Regions from separate parts of the Trinickia sp. NRRL B-1857 genome, predicted to be linked through region 1. Evidence: predicted binding sites of a transcription regulator. Region 1 holds the regulator's gene; the other holds the start of a gene.

Evidence for each region. The regulator FNR, encoded in region 1, switches genes on or off when oxygen is low (the NO sensors DNR and NnrR bind a similar motif). The targets are predictions, from matches to a motif close to TTGATNNNNATCAA.
Region 2: the regulator FNR is predicted to act here: its motif matches at 1,691-1,704, upstream of nirK (copper-containing nitrite reductase).

The regions. Positions count from the first base shown of each region.
Region 1 covers NZ_JBFLUK010000001.1:325,865-330,269, reverse strand. The annotation lists gene AB1286_RS01545 (universal stress protein) at 10-492, shown strand; gene AB1286_RS01540 (universal stress protein) at 650-1,132, opposite strand; gene fnr (fumarate/nitrate reduction transcriptional regulator Fnr) at 1,416-2,192, shown strand; gene AB1286_RS01530 (zinc-dependent alcohol dehydrogenase family protein) at 2,217-3,206, opposite strand; gene AB1286_RS01525 (Acg family FMN-binding oxidoreductase) at 3,435-4,405, shown strand, end outside.
Region 2 covers NZ_JBFLUK010000001.1:2,976,024-2,980,428, forward strand. The annotation lists gene AB1286_RS13235 (MFS transporter) at 1-133, shown strand, start outside; gene AB1286_RS13240 (DNA topoisomerase IB) at 227-1,534, shown strand; gene nirK (copper-containing nitrite reductase) at 1,879-3,390, shown strand; gene AB1286_RS13250 (Nramp family divalent metal transporter) at 3,408-4,405, opposite strand, start outside.

The DNA of each region.
Region 1 (4,405 bases):
GGCACCGACATGTATAAACGCATTCTCGCGCCGATCGACGGCAGTGAAACGTCCGCGCGCGCATTCGATTCGGCCCTGCGCCTGGCACGTGAATTCAACGCGGAAGTGTTCCCGCTTTACGTTGTCGACGTGCCGCTCGTCGGCGCCGACGCACCCGGCTACGATCCGTCGATCGTGCGCGACGCGTTGTTCGAGGAAGGCTCGCGCGTGAACAAGGAGGCCCTCGCGAAGATGGAACGCGAAGGCGTGACCGGCACCCCCAAAGTCGTCGAAACAAGCGCACTCGGAGACGATATCGCGCACAGCATCTTGCGTGTCGCCGTCGAAACGGGCGCCGATCTCGTCGTCATGGGAACGCATGGCCGCCGCGGATTTCGCCGTCTCATACTCGGTAGCGTGGCCGAGCGCTTCCTACGCATCTCGTCGCGCCCTGTGCTATTGGTTCCGGCGCACGACGCCACGGCAGAAGTCGCTCCCGCACCGGCTCGATAAACTTCGCACGATTCGATGCGAAGCGCCCGCACCTAAACTTAAACGAACTGCGCCGGCCCATCTCACGATCGGCCGGCGCAGTTTCGTTATCGTTGCCATGCGGATTTCGTCTCGAGCCGAGTCCGGTTTGATGGCACTCGGCCCTATCGCGCAACGATTAGAGGGTATCGGCTTGCTCGTCGGCCTGCTTATCGGGCGTATGCCTTACGAGCAATACGGGTATATGCGCTTTGCGTAGCAGCGCCTCGGCCACGCTGCCGAGCAGCACGCGACGCATGCCCTGCCGGCCGTGCGTGCCCATGACGATGAGGTCCGCTTCGCACTCGTCCGCCGCGCGTGCGAGCACCTGGGCGATACCGTCGCCGTAGGCGTCGAGCGCGCGCGCGACGCCGCTCACGCCATGCTCGCGCAACAACTCGCGCGCTTCGTCGAGCGCCGCGGTCGCCGCATCGACTTGCACCGTATCGGCGCCTTGCTCGGGCATATAAACCGCACCGACGTCGACAAGCTGCGGTGCGTGTTCGACCACGAACACGGCGACGATTTCCGCACCCGACGCCTTGGAGATCTTGATGGCTTCATCGAGGGCGAGACGCGCGCCACGACTGCCGTCCACGGCAGCCAGGATCCGTTTGTACATAAGTTATTCCTCCTGGGCCTATCGCCCATGGTTTTTATGCTTACGGCATACAGTCTGCGTCCGCTACGGAACATCGGACTTGACGGCGATCAACGGTCCATTCGTCGGGCTTATTACATTTACCACGCGTTGATGTAGGACAACCCTTACAAAGCTTCCACAACACTTACCGCAGTTTCATACGCCGCCGATTTCTTTATAGCGCCCGACCTCCGATACTGCCAATCAAGAGATGGACTTCTCGCGCTGCTTTGCGCTCGCGCCGCCCTTTTGAGGAGGTCGTATGTTCAACGAAGCAACCTTCGCCGCCGATGTCGCGACGGCGCCAAGAGAATCCGCCTCGGCTTGCGCGCCCCCCAAGGGAGTCGAACGCCGCACCGCGCAGCATTGCGCGAGCTGCTCGATGCGCTCCGCGTGCATGCCGCAGACGCTGAGCGCACAGGAGCTGACGCGCTTCGATTCGATCGTCAGCGCAACGCGCATCATCAAGCGCGGCGACGCGCTGTATCGCGCAAACGATACCTTCCAAAGCATCTACGCGATCCGCTCCGGATCGTTCAAGACCGTCGTCATGCATCGCGACGGCCGCGAGCAGGTGACGGGCTTTCATTTGGCGGGCGAAGTCCTTGGGCTCGACGGCGTGTGCACCGAACACCATAGCAGCGACGCCATCGCCATCGAAGACAGCAGCGTATGCATCATTCCCTACGCGCTGCTCGAGTCGATGTGCGCCGAGTCCAAACGTCTTCAACAGCAGGTTCTGCGCATGATGAGCGGCGAAATCGTCCGCGAATCGTCGCTCATGATGCTGCTCGGCACGATGAGCGCCGAGCAACGCGTTGCCGCGTTCCTCCTGAACATGTCGAGCCGCATGAAAGCGCGCGGGTATTCGGCGGCCGAATTCAATCTCCGGATGACGCGCGAGGAAATGGGCAACTTCCTCGGTATGAAACTCGAGACGGTGAGCCGCATGTTTTCCAAATTCCAGCGCGACGGACTCGTGCAATCGCACGGCAAGCAAATCCGTATCGTCAATCTCGACGAGTTGGGGCGCGTATGATCTCCGCCCGCCCTTGCGATGGTATCAGTTGCTCACGGCGAGCACTGCCGCGCCTGCGAGTCGTCCTTCTCTCAGGTCGGCCAACGCCCGATTCGCTTCGGCCAGCGGGTAGACCGTGGTCGCGATGTCGAGCGCGATCGTATCGGCGAGCCGCATGAATGCGTGACCGTCGTCGCGCGTGAGATTCGCCACCGAGACGATACGGCGCTCGCCCCAGAGCATGTCGTAAGGGAACGACGGGATATCGCTCATATATATCCCGCCGCAGACCACCACCCCACCCTTGACCACGGCGCGCAACGCCGTGGGCACGAGCGCGCCGACCGGCGCGAAGATCAGCGCCGCATCGAGCGGGCGAGGCGCGGCCTCGTCGCTCGCGCCGGCCCAATTCGCGCCTAACTTGAGCGCGAGCGCCTGCGCCGCGGTATCGCCCCGGCGCGTGAACGCATAGACCTCGCGGCCCTGATGACGCGCTACCTGCGCCACGATGTGCGCCGCGGCGCCGAATCCGTAAATGCCGATGCGCTCGGCATCGCCCGCCATCGACAGCGTTCGATATCCGATCAACCCCGCACAGAGCAGCGGCGCGGCCTCGATGTCCGAATAACGCGCCGGCAGGCGAAAGCAATATCGGCTGTCGGCGACCGTTCGCTCGGCGTAGCCGCCGTCGATCGTATAGCCGGTGAAGCCCGGTGCATCGCAGAGATTTTCCTTGCCGCGCGCGCAAAACGGACAATGGCCGCACGAATGCGCGAGCCAAGGTACGCCGACGCGTTCGCCCAAAGCGAACTGCGTCACCCCTTCGCCGAGCCCCGCCACGATCCCGACCACCTCGTGCCCCGGCACGAGCGGCGTCTTCGGGTGCGTCAATTCGCCGTCCACGACGTGCAGGTCGGTACGGCAAACGCCGCAGGCGCGCACGTCGATCAGAACTTGCCCCGGCCGTGGCCGCGGCTCGGGCAGATCGCGCAGTTGCAACACGGGACTACGTCCATCGAAGACCATTGCTCGCATTTCGCTGCCTCCCTCGGAAACCGACGGTTGCCTGAAGTGTTTCACCCGCCTCGTTCGCCGTTCATTTCAGCGCAATTCGTCTGGTTTGTCTTGATGCAGAGCAAAGCGATCGCCGTGCGCACGCGTCACCATCGTTCATGACGGGTGCGGTGCGCCGCCAACGTCGCGGCAACGACGACGGCCATGAGGCCAGTACTCACCACATGCATTCCTCTAGGAGGCTTTGCGATGGATACACACATTCAAGACGCTTGGTCCGTCGATGCGAGCGCACTGGCGGCCGATGCCACCCCGGCCGAGAAGCTGCGGTTCGCGCTGCGATACGCGGTACTCGCACCGTCGAGCCATAACACCCAGCCGTGGCGCTTCATCGTCGACGGCGATACGGTCACGTTGAACGCCGATCGCCTTCGCGCACTGCCCGTGGCCGATCCGTACGACCGGGAGCTCGTCATCAGTTGCGGCGCCGCGCTGCTCAATCTTCGCGTCGCCTTGAGCCGCTTCGGGCTCGCCTATGCCATCACGCTGTTTCCGTCGCCGGCCGACCCGGACATGTTGGCAAGCCTGCGGCTCGTACCGGGCGGACATGTCGACACGGGGCTCGCCGATTTATTCGATGCGATCACGGCGCGGGTCACAACGCGGCTCCCGTTCTCAGAAGCTCCCATCGCGCCGGAAGTCGGCGCGCGACTGACGCAAGCGGTCCAGGCCGAGGGCGCCGAGCTGGCCTGCGTCCATGCCCACGAGGCGCGCGTGCGGCTCGCGGAATGGATCGCCGAGGCCGATCGACGGCAATTCGACGACCCGCGCTTTCGCCGCGAGCTAGCCGGCTGGATCCATTCGAGCCGTCACGACGACGGAATGCCCGCTTATGCGGAAGGCTTGAGCGCATTGCTCGATTTCGCCTCGCCGCTCGTCTCGCTCGCGATCCGCACGTTCGACATCGGCGGGGGCGTGGCGGCCGCGCATCAGGCGCTGGCGACCGGGTCGCCGTTAATCGCATGCATTGCAACCAGCGCCGACGATGCCCAATCGTGGCTCGCCGCCGGACAGGCGTTGGAGCGGTTGCTGCTCACCGGCGTCACGGAGGGTCTCACCGCGTCGTATCTGAATCAGCCGATCGAAGTCGAGTCGATGCGCGAACGGCTGCGGGTGACTTTGAGCATCGACGGCGCGCCGCAACTGCTGCTGCGCCTCGG
Region 2 (4,405 bases), 2.7 Mb from region 1:
CGTTGCTGCCATGCGGATCGTTCTATGCGCGGCCGCAGTTGTGGCGCTCGCCGCGGCGCTCGTATGGTGGCGCGCGAACGGCATCGCGACGCGCCGCGATGTGCGCCCGCGTGCCGATTCCTCTTACGGCTGACGCGAGCGCGCAGGCTTGAATCTCAGGCGTCGTGGCACAGCGCTTGCATCGTTGCAGCGAACTGCATCGTCGCGGCTTGTGTCCGTTTCTCCTATGTCTACTCCTCGTCGAGCGAAGCGTGCGCAACCGGGCAAGGCGGGCGCGGACGCCGAATCGGGCGCCCAGCCGCAGCCGCGGGCAATCCCTATCGATTTGCCCAAGGACCTTCGCTATGTCGACGACCGCCGGCCCGGCATCACACGCAAGTTGGTACGAGGGCGGTTCGTCTACTTCGATCCGAGCGGCCGGCGCATCAGCGACGACGACGACCTAGCTCGCATCCGCGCGCTCGCGGTTCCGCCGGCCTATTCCGACGTATGGATCTGCCCCGATCCGCTAGGCCATTTGCAGGCCACCGGCCGAGACGCGCGCCGCCGCAAGCAGTACCGCTATCACGTCCGTTGGCGCGAGATACGCGATGCGACGAAGTACGAGCGGATGGCCGAATTCGGCAACGCGCTACCGAAGATCCGTGCGCGCGTCGCGCGGGATCTACGCGCGCCGGGCATGCCATGGGAAAAAGTCGCGGCAACGGTCGTCCGCTTGCTCGATCTCACGCTCGTGCGCGTCGGTAGTGCCGAGTACGCACGCGAGAACGGCTCGTTCGGGCTCACGACGCTGCGCAAGCGGCACGCGGCGGTGCGGGGGACGCATCTGCGTTTTCGCTTTCGCGGCAAGAGCGGGATCGAACACGATGTCGACGTCGACGATCCGCGGATCGCCCGCATCGTGCGCCAGTGCATGGATTTGCCGGGACGCGAACTCTTTCAATATGTCGACGACGAAGGCGAACACCGTCCCGTGGGCTCCTCGGACATCAACGAATACTTGCGCGAGGCCAGCGGCGCCGATTTCACGGCCAAGGACTATCGGACGTGGGCGGGCAGCGTGTTCGCTTTGGCAGCGCTTAGACGGGTCGAGCCGCGCAGCGCCGCCGAGGGGCGCAAGCATCTACTGCAAACCGTGAAAAGCGTTGCATCGACGCTGCGCAATACGCCTGCCGTATGCCGTCGCTGCTACATCCATCCGGTCGTCGTCGAGGCATTCGAAGCCGGCGCGCTAGGCGATTTACCGAAGGGCGGATCTCGCCGGGGATTGAAAGCCGACGAGGCGGCTTTCGCAACGCTGCTTGCGCGCGAAGCGAGGCGGGTCAAACGCGAGGCCAAGCGCAGCGAAGCCGTGGCGAAACAAGCGGAGCGCACGCACAAAAATGCGAACGGAAAATCGCGCGCGACCGCTCGATCGCCCGATATGCCCGAGGTGCCTCGCGAAGACACTCGTCTCGTGCGCTTGCTGGCGAAATCGAGGCGTGTGGCAAAACCGCACGGTGTAAAGGTACGGCCCGCGTCCCGCAACGCCTGACCCGAATTAGGTAAAGAGGTTGTCGATAGCCGGGGCATCAACGTGCGCGGCCGTCGCCGCCGATCGAGCAGTCGCGCCCATATCGATTCGCGGCTACCGGAAATGGCAGCTTGCGAATGCGGTCCGATCAGAGTCGAATTTGATCTGTTTTTTTGCTTGATAACTGTCAATTTAATTAATCGAGGCGCCCTGTACGATCCATTGCGTATACATAAACATCGCAATGCATTGAACGCGGCGCGTGCGATGGGTTCGCATTCCTTGCCGTTAAGGCAATACGCAATTTAGTTAGGAATCCAAATCGATTTAGCCGCGGAAAACTCAATTCGGCTATGGAGCACAGCATGTGCAAGTTCCGTATCACCGCCCCGATTTATCTCGCCGTCGCGCTACTGGCGGCGGGCGGTACCAGCGTCGGCTTTGCCGCCAATTCATCCGCCGCATCGGCGCACGCGGTTCAAACAGCCGCGGCCACCGGTCACGTTCGCCACTTCGTATTGAAGACGAATATTGCGGACGGCAAGCTCGTCTATGAAGACGAACATGGGAATACCGATCCCGATCTCAAAGTTCAATTGGGCGATACGGTGGAGATTTCGATTGTCAGCAGCGAAGGCGCGGAACATGACATTACGTTCCCGGATTTGAAAGTCGAATCGAAACGCTTCAGCGGTGCGACCGGTGGGACGACGCTACGCTTCGTCGCATCACGTGCGGGCGAGTTCAACTATTTTTGCAGCGTACCGGGTCATCGCGAAGCGGGCATGGAAGGCAAGCTGATCGTAACCGGTACGAGCGCGTCGCCCGTTGCCGCGCACCATGACATCGGCGGTGTGGGCGGGGTCGAACCGGCAGCGGCCGCAGGCGGTATGGACGGCCATGCGATGCCGATGCCAACGGTGCAAGCGCCGGCAGCCGCTGCGTTGCCGGCCGACCCGAATGCGGTCAGCGTCGCGGGCGATCCCGCTGCGGTGCCGCCGCCGGTCGGCGCTCGGGCGCCGGAGACGATCAAGTACCGGATCGAAACCGACGAAGTGACAGGCAAGCTCGACAACGGCACGAGCTTTACGTACTGGACTTTCGATAAAAAAGTGCCGGGACCGATGTTGCGCGCGCGCGTGGGCGATACGATCGAGCTGACGCTTTCGAACGCCGCCACGAGCAAGATGACGCATTCGATCGACTTGCACGCCGTAACCGGCGGGATGGGCGGCGGCGCCGACACGCAGGTCGCGCCGGGCCAACAAAAGACCTTCACGTTCAAGGCGTTGCATCCGGGCCTGTTCGTCTATCACTGCGCGACGCCGCTCGTGCCCGAGCACATCGCCGCGGGCATGTACGGCATGATCTTGATCGAGCCGGCGGGCGGCCTGCCGAAGGTCGATAAGGAGTACTACGTGATGCAAGGCGAGATGTACACGAGCCAACCGTTCGGTGCGCACGTTCACCAGCAAGTCGATATGGCGAAACTGTCTGCCGAGCAACCCGAGTATTACGTGTTCAACGGCGCCGTGGGCTCATTGACGAAGACGCACGAGTTGACTGCCGACGTGGGGCAAACCGTGCGCATCTACTTCGGCGTGGGCGGGCCCAACAAGATATCGTCGTTCCATATCATCGGCGGGGTATTCGATACGGTCTATGAGGACGGTTCGCTGAGCGGCGTGATGCACGACGTGCAAACGACGCTCGTGCCGCCGGGGGCCGCCGCGATCGTCGAGATGAAGATGCAATACCCGGGCAAGTACATGCTCGTCGATCATGCGCTGACGCGCGCCGGAAAAGGGCTCGTGGGCGTGTTGGACGTTCGCGGCAACGCCGATCCGACGGTGTACCACGTCGGATCGGCGCAATAGCCGAAGCATACGGCGCGTCAGTGCATGAGCCCCAGGCTCTGCAATACGAGCACGACGTTCAGGGCGAGGATCACGAGCGTCGCCGCCGCGGCGGCGACCGTGACGCGCCGGCTGTTGGCGAAGGCGCCCATGATCTCGCGCCGGCTCGTGACGATCACGAGCGCGATCATCGGCACGGGCAGGGCGAAGCTCAGTGCGACTTGGCTATAGAGCAACGCGTCGGTCGCATTCACGCCGAGCGCCACGACGATGAAGGCCGGCACCATCGTCAGCAACCGGCGCGCGCCGACGGGGATGCGAAAACCGACGAAGCCTTGCATGACCATTTGTCCGGCCATCGTGCCGACGACCGAGCTGGAAATACCCGAGGCCAGCAGCGACACGAGGAACACGGCTGCCGCGCCCGCGCCGAGCAGCGGCGTCAGGCTGCGATAGGCCGTTTCGATTTCGGCGACGTCGGCATGGCCGGCGTGAAAAGCGCCGCTCGCCATGATGACCATCGCCACGTTGACGAGGCCCGCGACCGACAGCGCGACGACGACCTCGCGATTGGAAAAGCGCAGCAGCTTACGGCGCCCGGTATCGTCGATCGCCGGCGCGCGGTTTTGCGTCAAGCCGGAATGCAGATAAATCGCGTGCGGCATGACCGTGGCGCCGAGAATCCCGACGGCGACGGAAAGCGCGCCCGGGCCTTGCAACTGCGGCACGACGGCGCCGTAGGCCGCGGCGGACCAATCGACGTCGACGAGCATCAGTTCGACGACATAGGCAAGCGCCACGGTGCCGATCAAGGAGCCGACGATGAGCTCGAGCGGACGAAAGCCCTGACGCTCGGCGGCGAGGATCGCGTAGGTGACGATCCCCGTCAAACCCATGCCGACGAGCAGGGGCACATGGAGCAGCAGCGACAAGCCGAGGGCGCCACCGAGGAATTCGGCGAGGTCGGTCGCCATCGCGGCGACTTCGCTGATCCCCCACATCGCATATACGACAGGCAACGGGAAGTGGGCGCGGC